2 regions of the Shewanella violacea DSS12 genome follow, and region 2 is predicted to be linked to the other one. Evidence: predicted binding sites of a transcription regulator. Region 2 holds the regulator's gene; the other holds the start of a gene.
What was found. Region 2 encodes FliA, which starts transcription of late flagellar genes. Its sites were predicted from a motif close to CTAAAGNTNNNNNNNNNNNNGCCGATA; they were not measured.
Positions count from the first base shown of each region.

Region 1: the regulator FliA is predicted to act here: its motif matches at 2,515-2,541, upstream of SVI_RS08370 (flagellar protein MotY).

Region 1 is NC_014012.1:2,039,729-2,050,044, reverse strand. It holds gene SVI_RS08375 (prolyl oligopeptidase family serine peptidase) at 1-983, opposite strand, end outside; gene SVI_RS08370 (flagellar protein MotY) at 1,611-2,480, opposite strand; gene rnt (ribonuclease T) at 2,623-3,294, shown strand; gene SVI_RS08360 (peroxiredoxin C) at 3,430-4,035, opposite strand; gene SVI_RS08355 (Na+/H+ antiporter family protein) at 4,348-5,667, shown strand; gene upp (uracil phosphoribosyltransferase) at 5,816-6,442, opposite strand; gene purM (phosphoribosylformylglycinamidine cyclo-ligase) at 6,655-7,692, shown strand; gene purN (phosphoribosylglycinamide formyltransferase) at 7,692-8,336, shown strand; partial or broken gene SVI_RS08335 (HAD-IIA family hydrolase) at 8,765-9,539, shown strand; gene SVI_RS08330 (M28 family metallopeptidase) at 9,707-10,316, shown strand, end outside.
Region 2 is NC_014012.1:1,656,765-1,667,080, reverse strand. It holds gene SVI_RS06760 (chemotaxis protein CheW) at 1-352, opposite strand, end outside; gene SVI_RS06755 (chemotaxis protein CheW) at 360-1,307, opposite strand; gene SVI_RS06750 (ParA family protein) at 1,291-2,082, opposite strand; gene SVI_RS06745 (hypothetical protein) at 2,121-2,702, opposite strand; gene SVI_RS06740 (protein-glutamate methylesterase/protein-glutamine glutaminase) at 2,695-3,816, opposite strand; gene SVI_RS06735 (chemotaxis protein CheA) at 3,843-6,002, opposite strand; gene SVI_RS06730 (protein phosphatase CheZ) at 6,018-6,755, opposite strand; gene cheY (chemotaxis response regulator CheY) at 6,769-7,152, opposite strand; gene SVI_RS06720 (RNA polymerase sigma factor FliA) at 7,194-7,913, opposite strand; gene SVI_RS06715 (MinD/ParA family protein) at 7,906-8,787, opposite strand; gene flhF (flagellar biosynthesis protein FlhF) at 8,792-10,186, opposite strand; gene flhA (flagellar biosynthesis protein FlhA) at 10,198-10,316, opposite strand, start outside.

The sequences.
Region 1 (10,316 bases), 380 kb from region 2:
TTCGGAGCATCGAGATCTGTCTTAAAATAGAACACCGACTTATCGTTACCTAAGAAAGAGTATTCGGCTTCAAGATCTGTGATCAACTCCACTACTTCGCCAGGCTTCTCCAGAGACTGATAGAAGAAGCGATTACGCGTGTCTGTTCCTTGGGAGATAGAAAATAGCAAATAGTCACCCGCTTCTGAGACTTCAATACCAAAACCCCAGTCTTTATTCTGCGGACGCTCATAGACAAGTTTATCGCTTAGCTGCTCTGAGCCTATCTGGTGAAAATAAACCTTCTGATTGAAGTTCACATCGGCCAATAAGTTACCGCCCGTTGGCGCATCATATCGAGCGTAATACACGCCGGTATTATCTTTATTCCACACCGCATTTGAGAATTTAATCCATTTAAGCTCGTCATCGAGTTTAACCCCGGTTGCAACATCGACAAATTGCCACTGCTGCCAATCGGAACCCGACTTAGACACACCGTAAGCTAACGTTTTGCCATCGCCACTGAACGAGACACCCGATAAAGCCACGGTACCATCAATGGAGAGCGTATTGGGATCCAGAACAACTTTCTCATCTCCATTGGCAGTTTTAACATAAAGTACCGATTGCGCCTGCAAACCATCATTTTTATAGAAGAAGGTGTATTCACCATGCTCGAAAGGCGCCGATATCTTCTGGTAATTCCACAATTGAGTAATACGGTCGACCACGGCTTGTTTGTTTTCAATGCCTGAGAGATATGCTTTCCCCTCGGCTTGTTGCCTCTTTACCCAAGCTTGAGTTTGCTCTGTGTCTTGTTCAAGAAAACGATAAGGGTCTGCAACTTGCACCCCGTGGATGGTTTCAATTGTATCTCCAGCCATAGGGGCCGAAGATGTTTTTTGCTCTGAATCTTGCTGCGCTGACTGACACCCCATAATCCCAAGGGCCAAACTCGCTATTAATAGGTGCTGCTTTCTCAATTTGCTTTTAAATATCATGTTTGCTGCCCTGCTGATATTGATGGTATTTCTTATTATCTTTTTCCTGAGCCTAAGCTCAGGGTTGGAAGCTAACTATACAAGCAATTATTTGCGAGGCAATGAAATAATATTGACTGACTAATGATTGCATCAACAGGCATATTAATAACCCTGTAACATGGATTAATAAAATAGCCGTTGAATTATGCAGTTTATTTGCTTAAGCAAGCGGAAACCTGCTAATCCAGTGCATTCATCGATCCAGATCACACACGTTAAGATTAGATATTCTAATGTATTTTGGTATTTTTTCTAGTTTGTCAGTTCAGTTGCCTAAGCCTATACTGATCTCGTTTTCAGGAAGTATCTGTTTTACAGATATGAAAACAAGAACTCTTAATTCCCGTGTCTGACACGTGAATTTAATCCCTGGTTCTTATGCTTGACTTCCTTACTTCAATTTGTTGATTGCAATACATTATTTGCGGCCCGCTTAAGTTATTAAGCGGGCTTTTTTTTGTGTTAATTATTGCAGAGACTTAAGATAAGCATTCTTTCCAATACTCAGAGAATTAAACAACAAAAAGCCCAGCATCTATGCCGGGCCTTATGGCTAACATCTTATCTACATGGCAAACAAGCCCGTTACATAGGTTTACTAATCCTAATGACAACTCGTCTGTTTCTGCCTCTTTCATCTATGGTTGCATTCGAGGCCACATGACGACGTTCCCCATGACCTACCGTATAGATGCGATCTTGATTGATCCCCGCAGATAAGAAGAAATTTTTCACCGAATCTGCACGTTGCTCCGAGACTTTTTGGTTGATTGAGCGGCCACCATAGCTATCCGTATAAGCATCGATCAATACCAGTTCAACTTCCGAGTCATAAGCCAGGTACTCTTGTACTTTGGCTATCTGTGATTTAGAGAAGCGGGTTAATTCTGAGCCACCGGACTCATAGGTTAATACAGTGAAGGCGATATCGTCGAAACTATATGGCAGTAATCCGGCAAGACAGGCCCTAAATTCACCATATTTACGATTAAAATTAATCGCAGAGAGGCCAACAGCTATTTTATTGGATTGGTTATACCAATCGGCATAATAAAACGTTGGCTCCATGCCACGTTCAAGCTCGGCGAGCATGGACCAAGCCGCATTACGTGGTACCTCACCACTGAAATATTTCTGGTAGGTCAACTCAGTGATCTCTTTAGAGAGGATACCAGGACGCCAGGCTGGTGCCTTGCTCATCAAGGTTGCTTGAGTGACCTTATCCGGCTTAAGCCACATATCTAAAGTGAAATTCAAGTTATGATTTTTGCCCGCAATACTGGTAAATACTGCTTTGCCATATGAGGGGATATTATGTTCAAGACGGCAAATGATCGGCGTATTACCACTCAGCTTCCATTGGGACTGGTCGAGAGAGGCAACATAATGGCGCAATTCTGCTGTCGCAAAAAACGGCATACATAATGTCGATGCTACCAATACTCTAAGCCACATACCTGATTCTCATATTTATTCTGTTACTTAATGCTATCGGCACACTTTTACAGACCTTTAGCTCATAAAGTAGCCATTCGGACATGACAGCATTAAGTGCTTCCCTCATAATAGTGGCCTGATAACTATTTGGACACTTTCAATGAGCGAAATTTGCGACGCCAATAAATTAAATCACCGTTTTAGGGGCTACTTCCCTGTGGTCATCGATGTCGAGACTGCCGGCTTCAATTCCCAAACCGATGCGTTGCTTGAAATCGCCGTCACCATGCTGAAAATGGATGATGAAGGTATACTCAGTTTAGACAAGACACTGCATTACCACATAGAACCTTTCGAAGGGGCGAATTTAGAACCTGACGCCCTCGCCTTCAATGGCATAGATCCAACCAATCCTCTTCGCGGTGCAGTGAGCGAGAAAGAAGCCTTCCTCGAAATATTTAAAGAGGTCAAGAAGGCGCAGAAAGCCGTCGGCTGTCACAGAAGTATTATCGTCGCTCATAACGCTGCCTTCGATCATGGTTTTGTATCCAAGGCCATCGAACGTTGTGCACTTAAACGTACCCCTTTCCATCCTTTTGCCACCTTCGATACTGCCGCACTTTCAGGTTTAGCACTGGGGCATACTGTACTCGCTAAAGCATGTTCGATAGCTGGTATCGACTTCGATAACAATGAAGCTCACTCAGCGCTTTACGATACCGAGCGTACCGCGGAACTATTCTGTCACATAGTCAATAAGTGGAAAGCCCTGGGTGGATGGCCTCTTGCCGTAAACCACGACATTGATGAAGCATCTGAAGAGACAAAATAGATAGCAACATATAAAGCTTAACGACAAAACGGCCTCTGGGCCGTTTTTTTATGTCTATCCTCCTAATAATAGGCATAAAAAAGCCGCGATAATCGCGGCTTTTTTATGCTTTAAACTAACGATAATCGATTAAGATTATAGAGAATCTGCATTGTCACTTAGATAAGATGCAACGCCTTCTGGGCTTGCGTCCATACCTTTGTCGCCTTTTTCCCAACCAGCAGGACAAACATCACCGTGCTCTTCGTGGAACTGAAGTGCATCGATCATACGAAGCATTTCATCAACATTACGACCTAATGGAAGATCGTTAACAACCTGGTGACGAACCATGCCTTCTTTGTCGATTAGGAAAGAACCACGGAAAGCAACACCAGCTTCTGGATGCTCAACGTCATATGCCTTACAGATCTCATGCTTAACGTCAGCGACAAGAGTGTACTGAACTGGACCAATTCCGCCTTCAGCTACTGGAGTGTTACGCCATGCGTTGTGAGTGAACTGTGAATCGATAGAAACACCGATCACTTCCACGCCACGCTTCTTGAACTCTTCAATGCGGTGATCGAAAGCGATCAGCTCAGATGGGCATACGAAAGTGAAATCAAGTGGGTAGAAAAACACTACCGTTGGCTTGCCTTTGATGGCTTCAGCTAGGTTAAAGCTATCGACGATTTCGCCGTTACCAAGTACAGCTGCAGCAGTAAAATCAGGAGCCTGACGGCCTACTAATACGCTCATTTTATATCTCCATCTATGGATTGAAAAAACGCTTTTCGTTTTAAATCTTATGGCATTATAGGCAGTGTTTTTCCGCATACAAGCTTTTTGCGACGAATATCACCTTTAATTAATTTAATCTTCACTCTTGGTATATTAAGACAGCAGAATACCTTGGGAAATAATGTGGATATTTACAAAAACTGATTAGTTATGTCTACACAGAGTTAACAAACCCACAGTTTTAACAGATATATCCTCTGTCTACTGGACAAGGCAAGCCTAGCTAAGCAAAATGTCTGCCCAATTAAAGATAAGAAAGAATCTATTGATATGAACGCTGTCGTCATCGCTGTTTGCCTCATGCTAGGACTAAGTTTAGCCCGGGTAAATGTTGTAATCGCACTCACAATAAGTGCACTGGTCGCAGGCTTGGTTGGAGGCATGAGTCTTCAGCAAACGGTAGATGCATTTAACACCGGCTTAGGCGGCGGTGCGCAGATTGCGTTAAGCTACGCACTGCTCGGCGCATTTGCCGTGGCTCTGTCACATTCAGGCTTAACTACGCTGATTTCCAAAAAAATCATTTCACTACTGGGCAAAGAGCAAAACAGCGCAAACATGAATCGCGTTCGTTGGGTCTTGTTACTCCTGATACTCACCATGGCGGTTTCTTCCCAGAACCTGCTGCCCATTCACATTGCGTTTATCCCCATTCTGATTCCACCACTACTCCATGTGATGTCTAAGCTAAAGCTAGACAGGCGTTTGGTTGCCTGTGTACTCACTTTTGGTTTAGTGACTACCTATATGATCTTGCCTATTGGCTTCGGTGGCATTTTCTTAAATGACATATTATTGGCCAGCCTCAATAACAATAATCTCCATGCCGTACGTGAGCAGATCCCCACCGCCATGATGATCCCAGCAATGGGCATGGTAACGGGTTTACTTGTGGCGGTATTTATCAGCTATAGAAAACCCCGGGAATATAAAGAAGAACAGATCTTAGTCGCCGAGCCGGAAGAGACAGTAAACAAGCGTAATATTGTTATTGCAATCATAGCTATCGCATCGACACTTGTGGTTCAATTAATCACAGGTTCGATGATTTTCGGCGCCTTGATTGGTTTTATTATCTTCAGCTTCTCTGGCGCACTCAAGCATGTGGCCGATCAAGATGTCTTTAACCAAGGCGTACGCATGATGGCCAACATTGGCTTTATCATGATTTCTGCTGCTGGATTTGCCGCGGTCGTGAAAGCAACTGGTGATGTCAGCAGCTTAGTCGACTCGCTGAGCAACATCATAGGCGACAATAAAGCGTTAGCCGCCTTCTTGATGTTACTGGTGGGCTTATTCATTACCATGGGTATTGGTTCATCTTTCTCTACTATCCCGATCATCGCCACCATCTATGTGCCATTAGCCATGAATTTTGGCTTCTCAGTCACCGCCACCATAGCCTTAGTTGGCACAGCGGCGGCGCTGGGAGATGCAGGCTCACCAGCCTCTGACTCGACCTTAGGTCCGACGGCAGGCTTAAACGCCGATGGCCAGCATGACCACATCAAAGACAGTGTGATCCCGACATTTCTTCACTATAACATCCCCTTGTTGGTGTTTGGCTGGATAGCAGCCATGGTGCTCTAGAGCGAGTTCGAGGTTCGAGGTTCGAGTACTTATTCAAAATGAGAAGTAAAAAACAAAAAAGGAGCCGATTGGCTCCTTTTCTTTTTTATAAACTAGCAATATAAACTAACGATTAGCTTAAATTTACGTTTATAGCTGTGCTTAGTGACTACTTAGTACCGAAAATCTTATCACCCGCATCACCAAGACCAGGAAGAATGTATCCCTGCTCGTTCAGGCAATCATCGATAGAAGCTGTATATAGCTCCACATCTGGATGCGCCTTACTTAAAGCCGCAACGCCTTCAGGCGCAGCCACCAAAACAAGAGCCTTAATCGCGGTACAGCCACGATCTTTTAGTAGATCTATGGTAGATATCATAGATCCACCCGTCGCCAGCATAGGGTCGACGACCAAGGCGATACGTGAAGGCATATCACTGGCAAGCTTTTCAAAGTAAGGAACAGGCTCAAGTGTCTCTTCATCGCGGTACATACCAACAACTGAGATACGCGCACTGGGGATATTCTCTAGAACACCATCCATCATGCCAAGACCGGCACGAAGAATTGGCACTACTGTGACCTTCTTACCTTTAATCTGTTCCACTTCAACCGGACCATTCCAACCTTCGATAGTGACCTTTTCGGTATCAAAATCAGCAGTCGCTTCGTAGGTCAGTAGACTACCCACTTCCGCGGCTAATTCACGGAAACGTTTAGTGCTAATATCGGCTTCACGCATTAAGCCTATTTTGTGACGTACTAATGGATGTTTAACCTCGACAACTTTCATTTTTCTCTCCTGATTTTCAGCATTGTTAAATGCAAATTAACAAGATTTTAGTTTATTTGTTCGCAATGGAAAACATAAAGTTTTGAAAACCCGTTAAATCCTAAGCCAAGTCCGCCCTAAATAGCCAAATCTTCGCTTTCGAGCCATGTCACAAACTGGTAGAATGGCGGCGCATAAAATCCAATAATCATTCTGTACCCGAGAGGATCTTCGTGAGCACTCCTACCCAGCTTAGCTATAAAGATGCAGGTGTCGATATCGACGCCGGAAATGCACTAGTTGATAATATTAAATCTGCCGTGAAACGTACCCACCGTCCTGAAGTTATGGGCAACTTAGGTGGATTTGGTGCTCTTTGTGAGCTGCCAACTAAGTACAAACACCCAGTGCTTGTTTCTGGTACCGATGGTGTTGGCACCAAGTTAAGATTAGCAATCGATTATAAGAAGCACGACACAGTCGGTATCGACCTTGTCGCCATGTGCTCTAACGATTTAATCGTTTCAGGCGCCGAGCCACTTTTCTTCCTCGATTACTATGCCACAGGCAAGCTAGATGTTGCTGCCGCAACTGCAGTCGTTAAAGGTATTGCCGAAGGCTGTGTCCAGTCAGGCTGTGCACTTATCGGTGGTGAAACGGCTGAGATGCCAGGCATGTATGAAGGTGATGATTATGACCTAGCAGGCTTCTGTGTTGGTGTCGTAGAAAAAGCTGACATCATCGACGGCACTAAAGTTGCTGTCGGGGACTCACTTATCGCACTAGCGTCAAGCGGTCCTCACTCAAATGGTTTCTCATTGATCCGTAAGGTACTCGAAGTCAGCAAGGTTAACCCTGAAGATGATTTCGAAGGCAAGCCACTGATTGACCACCTGCTTGAGCCAACAAAAATCTATGTGAAATCGCTGCTTAAGTTACTCGAACAAACTGAAGTGCACGCTATGGCTCACATTACCGGTGGCGGATTCTGGGAAAACATCCCACGCGTACTTCCTGATGACTGTAAAGCCGTTGTTAAAGGTGATTCATGGCAGTGGCCAAGCATCTTCAACTGGTTGATGAAAAACGGTAACATTGCTGAATTTGAGATGTACCGTACATTTAACTGTGGCGTTGGTATGGTTGTCGCACTACCGTCTGACAAAGTTGACGCTGCACTTGAGCTGCTTAACGCCGAAGGCGAGAAAGCTTGGCTTATCGGTGACATTGCAAAGCGCAATGGCGACGAAGAGCAAGTGGAGATCCTGTAATGTCCCCAAACTGTCGCGTTTTAGTATTAATCTCAGGAAATGGTAGCAACTTACAGGCGATCATCGATGATTGTGATGATCACCTCGAAGCTGAAATCGTCGGGGTGGTCAGTAACAAGCCCGATGCTTACGGCCTTATCCGTGCTCACCAGAGCGAGATTGACACTAGCTGTGTGATTGTTCGAAAGGATGAAGCAAGATCTGATTATGATGCTCGCTTAAAACTTGCCATAGACAAATATCAGCCAGATCTGATTGTCTTAGCCGGTTTTATGCGAATATTAAGCGATGAGTTTGTACAAGGGTTCGAAGGACGCATGATCAACATTCATCCTTCGCTTCTGCCTAAGTACACAGGGCTTAATACCCATCAACGTGCTATAGATGCTAAAGACACCGAACATGGCGCCAGCGTGCATTTTGTGACGCCAGAGCTAGACTCGGGTCCAATCATATTGCAGGCTAAAGTACCTGTCTATGATGAAGATACCGCCGATACTTTGGCCGATAAAGTGCATCAGCAGGAACACGCCATCTATCCTATGGTCGTTAAATGGTTCAGCCAGAATCGACTCCAGATGAAAGATGGCAAGGCGTTTCTCGATGGCAAAGCACTGGAAGACATGGGTTATGCGGCGGACTAATCGTCTAACAGCTTAACTTGAACACAAAAAGGGCCTCTGAATTTATTCGAGGTCCTTTTTTGTATTTGTAATCTAACTAGAATGGGCTTTATATAGATTAAACCTCGTTAGCTAAAATTCCTTTGTATACCGAGATTGATAAATGAAAAATATTATCTGTACTTGTGTTATAGATGGCCGATGGCGTTCTCCTGCACATCAATGATGTGCTTATTCCTAATAGTGACTAATCTATAATCTACTCAGCCCAAGTAATCCATTACTCCTGTTCATCATGTTTACCCCATCAGAGACTATATTTCCGATATAAAGCTATCTCCCCTGACTTAAAAATTATAACTGGCAGATTTATTGTAATGACAGTGAATTTGGCTTTATATGGATTAAACGACGTTAGCTAAAATTCCTTTATATACCGAGATTGATAAATGAAAAATATTATCTGTACTTGTGTTATAGATGGCCGATGGCGCTCTCCTGCACATCAACAATGCGCTTATTCCTGGTAGTGACTAATCTTGTCATATAGAGTTTCACCGGGTACTAGAGCAAGGTAACCCCTTGGTTATCCTGACCAACTATCCAGTCCAAACCGGCAAAGATTTGCAAAACAGACTCGGCGCAGCGGGTATCAATGTTCCTGAGGAATGCTTTTATACATCGGCCATGGCCACCGCAGATTTTCTTAAACATCAAACAGGCAACAAGGCCTATGTGATCGGCGAAGGCGCCCTCACCCACGAGCTCTATAAGGCCGGTTTTACCATCACAGATATCAACCCAGACTTTGTAATCGTCGGCGAGACCCGCTCTTATAACTGGGAGATGATCCATAAGGCGGCTCGCTTTGTCGTCGAAGGTGCCCGCTTTATTGCCACCAACCCAGATACTCATGGCCCGGCTTTTAGTCCGGCTTGTGGCGCCCTGTGTGCGCCAATTGAGCGGATCAGTGGGCGTATGCCTTTCTATGTTGGTAAACCAAGTTCATGGATCATACGCTCAGCGCTTAATCATATCGATGGCCACTCGGATAACACCATTATTATTGGTGATAATATGAAAACGGATATCTTGGCAGGTTTTCAGGCTGGGCTGGAAACCATCTTGGTCACCAGTGGCGTGAGTCAGCTCAGCGATGTAGAGCAAGAGCCCTTCCGTCCTAATCACGTCTTCGCCTGTACTGGTGATATCGATATTGTTTAACCCAGTCACTTGAAGTTAAGTACTTAGCAATAATTGCTAAGTATTTAACAAACAAATTTACCCTCTGGAGACCAATAGCCTACTTGTCAAACTAGGCTATTGTCCTTCATGATGTCAGCACACATCTATTTTGATGCTAATCCATAACAATAATAATAGGATATTCCATGGGAAAACTGCCTCCGGTATGTGCCCTTGCGCTGCTTAGCGCTTGTAGCCAACAGCCAACTGACACGCCTTCATCTTCACAATCTGCAAGTGAGCTTACCGCTGAATCTTCGACTCACCTCGCCAGAAGCCAGGTACAATTCGATGAAGCTAGATTCAGGCAAGATATCAAAACCCTGTCTTCCGATGAATTTGAAGGCCGCGCCCCAACCACCAAGGGCGAAACGCTCACATTAAACTACCTGACCCAAGCCTTTAAAGAAATGGGCCTGGTCGGTGCCAATCATGGCGATTACCTGCAAGCCGTGCCTATGGTGACCTATACGGCCTCAGAGCAACAAACGATTCGTTTAGGTGATCTGGCACTGGAACACAGACAAGATATCGTTCTGGGTAGCCGTCATGACAATGGCGGCGTCGATATTACGAATGCACCTCTGGTCTTCGTCGGCTATGGCATCAATGCGCCTGAATACGATTGGAACGACTATCAAGACATAGATATGCATGGAAAAGTTGCGGTTATTTTAGTCAATGACCCCGGATTTGCTTTACCTGAATCAGGTAAGTTTAATGGCAAGGCGATGACCTACTATGGCCGTTGGGACT
Region 2 (10,316 bases):
CATTATCAATTTCAGAAGCGCGTAAATACACCACTTCGGCCACACTATCAACTAGAATGCCTATCACTTGCTTTTCGGCTTCTATGATAACAATTCTGGTTGAATCATCCACATCGTCCGAAGACAATCCAAAACGTGAACGAGTGTCGATCACTGTGACGACATTCCCCCTGAGATTGATGATACCAAGCACATAACTCGGCGCTCCGGGCACAGGTGCAATATCGGTATATCTTAATACTTCCTGAACCTGCATCACATTGATGCCGTATGTCTCGTTATCGAGTCTAAAGGTTACCCACTGCAACACTTCATCATCTTTATTTACTGCTACTTTATTTGCGTCTGACATATCTACCTCAACCAACAGGGTCTTGACTACTTAAACCTGAGTTTAATAATTCTATAAGCGCATGTACATGTAAAATGCCACACATCTGCTCTCTTACTACTCCAGCCAACCAAGGACGCTTACCTAGATTACTTCGCCAATTGACCGCTGATTTCTTAATTTTTACCGAATTGACCAGTGATTCACAAGTCAATCCCCAATTACTATCTTCTAATAATACGACATATTGATAATTAACAGTTTCAGCTAAATTACTATCATACTTTTCTGGCATGACCCAGGCACAAGTATCAACGACATTCAGCTGTGTTCCCCTGTGAGTTTGCACACCTTTATACCAATCGGGTCGCCCCATAATATGATTGAGCCGCTCTAACTTAACAATGCCACCTAAACTAACCAAGGGCACAGCTAAAGTTAATCCCGCTACCTTAAAGAATAGTACCTGAAACTCATCATCGAGGCTTTCAAGCAGATCTTTTGTAACTTTGGGCGGAGTCACTGCAACTTGCTGCTGAATCGCTATATCTTGGTTAACTTCAAGCTCATTTTCAACCACTATGGCTTGCTTACTCTTAATCTCGACAACAGGCTTAAGGTCTACCAGTTTCTCTTTCTGGCTCACCTTAACCTTAACCTGACTTTTAGTTTTTGGCTTAACTTTTTCCTTGAGTACTGGTGCAAGTAACTGCTCTAAGGCCTGCTTATCTAGCTGGGGCTCAATCTCTTTCAACTTAGGCTTAGTTAATGTTGAAGATCTAGTTCTTCGCTCTACAACCTTGGCTAATCTAGGAACAATGCCATCTTGACTAGAAGAAGCTGAGACAGTCTTTACATTAATCTCAATCGCCCCTAGTTTTGCAACACCTCCTTGCTCAGTCTCAGCTTGCTCTTCAACTTCTGTAAGTAAAATATTAAAATAATCGGATACAGCTTTATCAACTAAGCTTGTCATGAGATAACGCCTCAACAAGCAGATAATCTAGTAACCTTTCATATGCTTTCACCCCTCGACTATGGGCAGCATAATGTGATGCAGGAAGATGGGCCAAACTGGCATCCCTAAATTTAGTATCTATTGGAACAACATCCGGCCATAGGTGTTCACCATAATCTGCCCCTAAATGCTGAAGTGCTAAGGAGGAGGCTCTGGTACGCCTATCGTACATGGTCGGGACTACGGTAAAACTGTATTTTGTCTTCTTAGAACGTCCCATCAAGAGCATGGTTTTTATCATGCGATCCAGTCCCTTAATCGCAAGAAACTCAGTTTGTACTGGGACTATAATATGTTCACTGGCCGCGAGAGCATTGACCATTAATACCCCTAAGACAGGCGGACAATCTATCAAGGCTATATCATACTCATCTTCAACCTGAACTAAGGCCTTCTTTAAAATGAGTCCCATGCCTTCTTGATGGCCGAGGGAACGATCTAATGTAGCTAATGCCATGGTCGATGGAAGAAGATCTATCCCCTGTACAGCCGTAGAAATTATATGTTGTTTAACTCTCTGTGCATTTAACTCTTTGTAAGCTAAAAAAACATTATAGAGGGAGCCTGGTACTTCTTCAGAATCGATCCCTAAATAATATCCAAGTGAAGCATGGGGATCAGTATCAACCATAAGTACACGTTGGCCACGCTTGGCAAGAGAACCGGCCAGACTTGCAACCGTAGTTGTTTTTCCAACTCCGCCTTTTTGGTTTGCAATTGTCCAGATTTTCAAAAAAATCCCCTAACATTTACTGATATTGATATATGATTTTAATTATTATCGCGCGTTGTCACTCTAATTCCACCATGAGGTAGACTAATAATCTTAACGCCATCTTTATCGACTGAAAGTGTCGCTCCCTTAGCTACGGTTACGGCTATATTCGATAACGTCTCATCAGATTCATTTGTACTTAAATCATTGGCGATCGAATTAAGTCTTGGGCCAACTTGTTCATCAGGTATCTTGGCCAGAAATTTAGGCACCGACAATTGAGTGTTCCTCTCGATTTCTAACGCTAGAGGCGAGGCTTCTGAATGAAGCTCTTCCACCTTGGTAGAGCTAACTCCGGGACCAACTTCTAGTGTAACCTTCTCGCCTGGTTTGACCTGAGACAATAATGCTTGAGTCGCTTTTGGGTGCTGTGCCATCCAGGAAGCTACAGCTTGTGCTTGCTCATCGGGTACCATAAGGAGCACCTGACTCTGTTGCAAACGCGTAACTTCTAATTGTAAAAGCTTATTCTTATGACGAGTATCCAGATAAAGGGCACTTGAAACAAATACAGCAAGAATGAGCAGAAAAATAATCGGCAAAAGGAAAGTGCTTAGCTTTCTCTTTAAATTAGCCATTACCGGACTCACGAAGAATTGCATCCGCCATATCTTCTAGACCGATGGAATGAGTCGACAGACCAGCAGCAGCTACCGCTTGTGGCATGCCATAGACCACACAACTCGCCTCATCTTGAGCCCAGATAGTTGCTCCTGCGCTTTTGAGCATACGTGCACCTTCTCTGCCGTCTGCTCCCATACCTGTTAACACTACGGCTAAGGTGTCTCTTCCGGCAATTTTTGACGCTGAGGCAAAAGTGATATCGACGCTGGGCTTATAATTCATATCGGCACTACCAGCTAGCACTTTAATTCTACCGTGTACTCCACCTCTTTCTAACATCATCTGCTTTCCGCCTGGCGCGAGATAAGCAGTTCCTGGTTTTAATTGGTCGCCAGATTCGGCTTCTTTGACTTCAATTTTACATAATCCATTCAACCTACTGGCAAACGCAGGGGTAAATGCCGCAGGCATATGCTGAATGAGTAAAATAGGGTGAGGATAATTGGCAGGTAATTTAGTTAAAATTCTCTGCAAAGCCACAGGTCCGCCAGTCGAGGTACCAATCAGTAGCAATCTATACTTTTTACCAGTTGCACGAATTAGAGTAGTCGTTCTAAGGCTAGTAGCAGTTTCCCTACCTGTTCGAGAGGATGGGGATAAGCCACTAGTCAATTTAGCTTTTGCACTAGGAGCACTCGGTGCACTTGTTCGAGTTAGCGGTCTATATATACGCCGACGACCTAAGGCTTTTATGCGTTGCTGCAGCAACAAAACCGCATCTTCTTTATTGGTTGCGATATCTTCGAAACGTTTAGGCAAAAAGTCTAAAGCACCGGCTTCTAAGGCATCCAGAGTCGCTTTTGCACCATCATGAGTTAATGATGAAAACATAATAATTGGTGTTGGATTCTTGGCCATTATCTCACGCACAGCTGTGATGCCGTCCATGACAGGCATCTCGATATCCATGGTGATCACTTGAGGCTTAAGTTCCGCCACTAACTTAACTGCATCAGCTCCGTTTACAGCTGTGCCTACCACCTCTAAATCAGGATCTTTATTCACTATATCACTGACTCTTCGACGAAAAAAACTAGAGTCATCGACTACGAGAACTTTAATGGCCATTTAAATTCCTATACCGCTTATTTTATTTATTTTTTTGCATAATGCTTAAGTAAACCAGGTACATCTAAGATCAATGCAATACCACCATCTGATGTTATGGTAGCCCCGGCCATACCTGGTGTGCCATGTAACATGGTACCAAGAGGTTTGATCACGACTTCTTCCTGACCAATCAATGAATCCACAACGAAGCCAATTTGTTTGGTACCTAACTGAACAATAACTACGTGACCATAAGCCTTATCACCGTGCTTCAAACTCGATGGTACTCGACTCAACCAATGCTCAAGATAAAACAGCGGTACAGCCTTCTGTCTTACGATAACGGTAAGTTGACCATCGACGATATTGGTTTTAGTCAAATCGAGATGGAATATTTCACTGACACTCGATAGTGGTAATGCGAACACTTGAGTTGCTACTTCAACCATCAAGGTAGGCATGATAGCTAAGGTTAAGGGCACCTTAATCTCTAATATAGTCCCTTTACCTTTTAAAGAATCGATATGGATAGTCCCGTTGAGCTGAGCAATACGGGTTTTAACTACATCCATGCCGACACCACGGCCAGAAATATCAGAAATTTCAACTTTAGTGGAAAAACCAGGAGCGAAGATGAGGTTATAAGCCTCTTGATCAGACATTCTAGCAGCCGCTTCTTCGTCGAGCACACCACGAGTTATGGCGATCTCTTTCAATTTATCGGGATCCATGCCTGCACCATCATCCTCGATTTTAAGCAGGATATGATCGCCTTCCTGGCTCGCAGACAGTGTTATCGTACCCGTTCTGGATTTGCCACTGGCTTCACGGTCCGCCGGCATCTCGATACCATGATCGACTGAGTTCCGCACTAAGTGAACCAGAGGGTCGGCTAGTGCCTCAACTAAATTCTTATCTAGATCTGTTTCCTCACCAATCATGGTGAGAGTAATGTCTTTATTCAAACTACGAGCGAGATCTCTCACAACACGTGGGAAGCGACCAAAAACTTTCTTGATAGGTTGCATGCGGGTCTTCATCACCGCGCCCTGCAGATCTGCAGTTACTAAGTCAAGATTAGCTAATGCCTTGGACATCTCTTCATCATCTCGAGAGATACCTAAACTCAGTAAGCGGTTACGCACCAACACGAGTTCGCCAACCATGTTCATGATCTGATCGAGTCTAGCCGTATCGACACGTACTGTTGTTTCTGCCTGAGGCATGTTAGCTGGCGCTGATTTAGCGACCTTTTTCTTCTCTGGCACAACGGGTTTAACTACAGATTTAGTCGTTACGGGTGCAGCCGTTGGAGCCACTGACTTAGCCACAGGCACAACTTTTTGGGCCACTGGTGAAGGAGCTTCTGTGCCCCCACCAGGTCCGCCACCTGCCCCATGAAGTTCATCGAGCAGTTTTTCAAATTCGTCATCAGATATATCATTAGAATCTACAGCTGGGGAAACATCAGCAGCAATTGTGCTCGATGATTTTTCCTTAAAATTACCAGAACCGTGTAATTCATCGAGTAAAGATTCGAACTCATCGTCAGTGATATCATCGGATTGGCTCGAAGTCGGCGTGCTGATTGCAGCTTGCTTAGTTACAGATGGGCTATTACCGCCACCATGTAATGCATCTAACAGCGCTTCAAACTCATCATCGTTGATCTCGTCTATCCCGCCTTCACCGGCAATACTCGATATCTGCTGAGGAGCGGAATCAAACAATTCAATACCAGAGTCATCGGCAAGTGGGGTCTCATCAAATAGTTCGATTGAAGCCTCGCTTGGTGCAGCTGAACCAGGAAGTGGAGAACCTGAGCTCAGTAACTTCAAATTAGCCAACAGGGTAGCATCGGCAGGTTCTTGCTGCTGCCCAGCCTGAGTCTGAGCAAACATGGCGTTGATAGCATCAACTGCCTGTAAAATAATATCCATCAACTCGGCGGATACATCACGTTTGCCGGTTCGCAGCAGATCGAAGGTGTTTTCAGCTTCATGGCAAACATCTACCATTGGAGTCAAACTAAGAAATCCCGCACCACCTTTTACAGTGTGAAAACCTCGAAAAATTGCATTAAGCAACTCCGAATCATCAGGGTTATTTTCTAAAGTGACTAACTGTTCAGACAAAAGCTCTAAAATCTCACCAGCTTCGATCAAAAAGTCTTGCAGTATCTCTTCATCAACATCGAATGACATTAATATGACTCCTAATTAAAAACCCAAACTCGACAGCAGATCATCAACTTCATCTTGACCTGCGACGACATCGTCACGTTGTTCAGCGTTCATGATCGGCCCTTCGGCCTCAACACTACTATCGATGATTGTCGGATTTTCACTGACGGGTTGTTCACCAAATACCGTCAGCATCGAGACTAAATTATTTTCTACTTCACGAACGAGATCGATAACCCTTTTTATCATCTGCCCAGTCAAATCTTGAAAATCTTGGGCAAGTAATATTTGGTTTAACAGTTCTTTCAAACGGATAGAATCTAATTCACTTCGCTCGACAAATTGTTGAACCTTGTGACACAAGGGTTTAAATTCGCTGAGCTCAATTTCACGCCTCATGAGTCGATCCCATGCAGGCTTTACAGATTGAATATTAGCCGAAAGAGCATTGGCCAGGGGAAGACATTCTTCAACTGCGTCCATGGTTTTATTAGCAGCTTGCTCAGTCATATCTATGACATAAGTCAACCGCTCTTTGGCATCCGGAATCTCAGTACTCGTTAGCTCAACCAGGCGATCATCAATTTGAAAATCGACAATCGCACTATGAAGCTGACGAGTGAGTCTTCCGACCTCTTCAAAAAGGTCCTTTTGAATCGGTGCAGCTATGTCTCTAATTAAATCGTCAGCGAGTAATTGTTCGCCTTGAGTCAGCAAGTCTACCAATTTATTTGCCTGCTCTAACGAAATTAGCCCTGAAGTATTCACCTGCATATCACAACCTTGGTTAACCGAGTCGTTCGAAGATTTTGTCTAACTTCTCTTTCAATGTCGCTGCCGTGAAAGGTTTGACAACATAACCATTAACCCCGGCCTGAGCCGCGGCAATAATCTGTTCCCTCTTTGCCTCTGCAGTTACCATCAACACAGGGATATTTTTCAATTCATCATCGGCACGAATCGCTTTTAAAAGATCGATGCCTTGCATACCCGGCATATTCCAGTCGGTCACAACAAAGTCAAAATCTCCTTTCTGTAACATAGGTAGTGCTGTCGAACCGTCATCAGCTTCCTGGGTGTTGTTAAAACCCAAGTCTCTTAACAAGTTCTTGATGATACGTCTCATTGTCGAGAAATCGTCAACAACGAGAATCTTCATATTCTTGTCCAAAGTTTCCTCCGCGGAGCTCTTAATTATTGCTCATGTAATCGTTATTTTTTTGTCCAATGCTTAAGTTTAGCTTTTAGTCTAAGCATTGCCTGACTTAAAATCTGGCTAACCCGTGACTCACTAACCTCAAGAATGGCCCCTATTTCTTTTAAATTTAAAGCTTCATCGTAATAAAGCGACAAAACCAGTCCATCTCTTTCTGGCAATAACTTAATTGCTGCAACTAAGGCTAAATGAAACTCACCTTCTGCAATCGACTCAAATGTATCGTCATTAACCCCGTTATCGTGACTAATAACATCGACCGATACACCTAAATCTTCAATGCCAATTACTTTCCCTACCGAAACATCATTTAAAATATGATGATATTCATTTAAGGTCATGTCCAATCTTTGGGCTATCTCGGCATCTTTGGCATCTCTACCAAGCTCCTGCTCAAGCTCATCAATAACCTGGGCGACTCGTCTCTGGTTTCTATGGACAGATCTAGGTACCCAATCCCCACGACGAATCTCATCAAGCATAGATCCGCGAATTCTTATGCCCGCGAATGTTTCAAACTTAGCCCCTTTGTTACCATCAAATTTTGACGATGCTTCCAATAACCCCATCATACCAGCCTGTAGTAAATCATCGATTTGCACAGAGGCTGGTAAACGAGCGAGTAAATGGTGAGCTATTTTTTTCACAAGCGGTGCGTATTGTTCAACGATTAAAGCTTTATTATCTAAACAAGTATACGCAGAGGCTTTACTCACTCGCTCTATCCTCTTGATACTCAGTACGCTGTACTAAACGTTCAACAAAGAACTCTAGATGGCCTCCTGGTTGCTGTGGTATAGGCCAACTAATTACCTTGTTAGCCAAACCATGATAAGCAATTGTTGCCGGAGACTTTGGATACGCTTCAACTATTAATTTCTGCTTGCGTACCGACTTGCGTAAGTTTTCATCAAATGGAATGGTAGCAACTAATTCTAATGCAACATCCAAGAAACGATCGGTAACTTTACTAAGCTTAGCAAAGAGTTCCATCCCTTCCCGTAAACTTCGCACCATATTGGCAACTATTTTAAAACGAAAGACCCCATGTTGCCTACTCAGTATCTTAATTAATGCATAAGCATCGGTAATTGATGTAGGTTCGTCGCAAACCACCACTAATACATCTTGTGAGGCTCTCGAAAAACTCAATACCATATCTGAAATACCGGCAGCGGTATCGACAATGAGTATGTCGAACTGTGTTCGCATCTCGCTGAATGCCCTGATTAGCCCTGCATGTTGAGCCGCTGACAATTCAACCATAGCTTGGGTACCTGAAGTGGCAGGAATGATTCCAATCCCCTTAGGTCCACGCACTATGATATCGTCTAGCTCAGACTCGCCAGATAAGACATGGGATAAGTTGCGTTCTGCGCGTATGCCGAGCATGACATCCACGTTTGCCAGACCTAAGTCGGCATCCAGGACGAGTACACGTTTACCTTTTTCAGCTAACGCAACTGCGGTATTGATGGCAACACTGGTTTTACCCACGCCCCCCTTACCACCCGATACGGCGATTACTTTTACTTTTTCGTTATAAGGTTGATTCATCATACGTAAACCACTTGCTTGATCCCGATTCATTGCTTTATTCAAATGCATAGGCCCTTTCATCTGACCGTTCATTATTTCTGACTGCTGGTTTATTATCTAATACCGACAGAGCTTTGTTTGCTAGCTCGAATGTATCGGCCACTTTCATATCTTCTGGAACTCTTTGCCCATCAGTCACATAACTTAATGGTAACCCACTTTGTATCAAAACACTCAAAGCTGGGGCTAGGGAAACTGATTCATCTAATTTAGTGAGTATCGCACCTGATAAGGGGATACGACTAAATTGTGTCACCGCTTCTTCTAAAACTCTTCTCTGCCCTGTTGATGACAGTACCAGATAACTGCGAATAGGCAATCTGCTATTTGCTGCTAAATTATCAAGCTGCTGGAACAGGCGCATGTCTCTTTGGCCCATTCCTGCCGTATCTATCAATACTAGCTTGCGATTACGGAACTGATAAAGTATTTGTTCCAACTCATTAAGGTCATGAGCTTGCTTAACCGGGCATCCCATTATTTTTCCATAGGTGGCCAATTGCTCAAAGGCGCCGATGCGATAATGATCCGTTGTAATTAAAGCGACATGCTCAGCGCCGTGATGTGCTGCATATCTGGCGGCTAATTTAGCCAGTGTTGTTGTTTTTCCAACACCTGTCGGTCCGACAAACGCTACCACCCCACCCTGGCGAACGATATCATCACCTTGATTATCCAACATATTGGCTAGGCTGCGAGGCAATGCTCTGACCAAATCAGCAGGCGTATAATGCTCACTCAATTCGGAAAGTTTCTTTGACACAGCAGGTGAGAACTCTGCATCCAGTAACTTGCTCTCTAGCATGGCGCCAACGGGATCGACCCGACTTTTCTGCTCACTCATCAGAGCCGTAACTTGATGGGTTAACAAGCTTCTCAAAGATGCCAGCTCTTCACGCATCATCTCAAGTTCAGGGCTAGGTTTCCCCTTTGCCTCATGTGAGGGCTTATTTGAATAATGCTGCCTCTCCATAGGCGACGCTTTAGCCTGTGACGGAGGAGCCTGCAAACCTTTTGCCCATTCGGGCATATCCAATTCATCACTCGAATGCTCAGAGACTTGTCGTTCAACCCGACTCTGCTGTCTCTCTAGCAATGCCTGAAGTGAATCTGCCGCAGGTGCCGGCTTTACTTTAGCTTCTGCGCGAATAGGTCTCTTTAAACCCAGAGAAATTCTCTCTTCAGCCAAGTCCATAAAAGTGGCTGATGATGCAGGTCTTTCAGCCTGTAAGGCCTTAGGTTTCGGCTCATCATAATCCACGGCAGCGACGATCTCGATTCCACCTGTGACCTTTTTGTTCGACATTATCACGGCATCCGAGCCTAAGGTCTCTTTGACCTGAGCCAATGCCGTTCGCATATCTTTTGCTAAGAAACGTTTAATTTTCACTTATATGCCCTCTACTGACCTACAGCAGAAACAATTCGAATTTGCTTCTCATCGGGAACTTCCTGATAGGAAATAACCCTTAGGTTAGGAATCGTGTGCTTTACAAATCGAGAGAGAGTCGAACGTAACA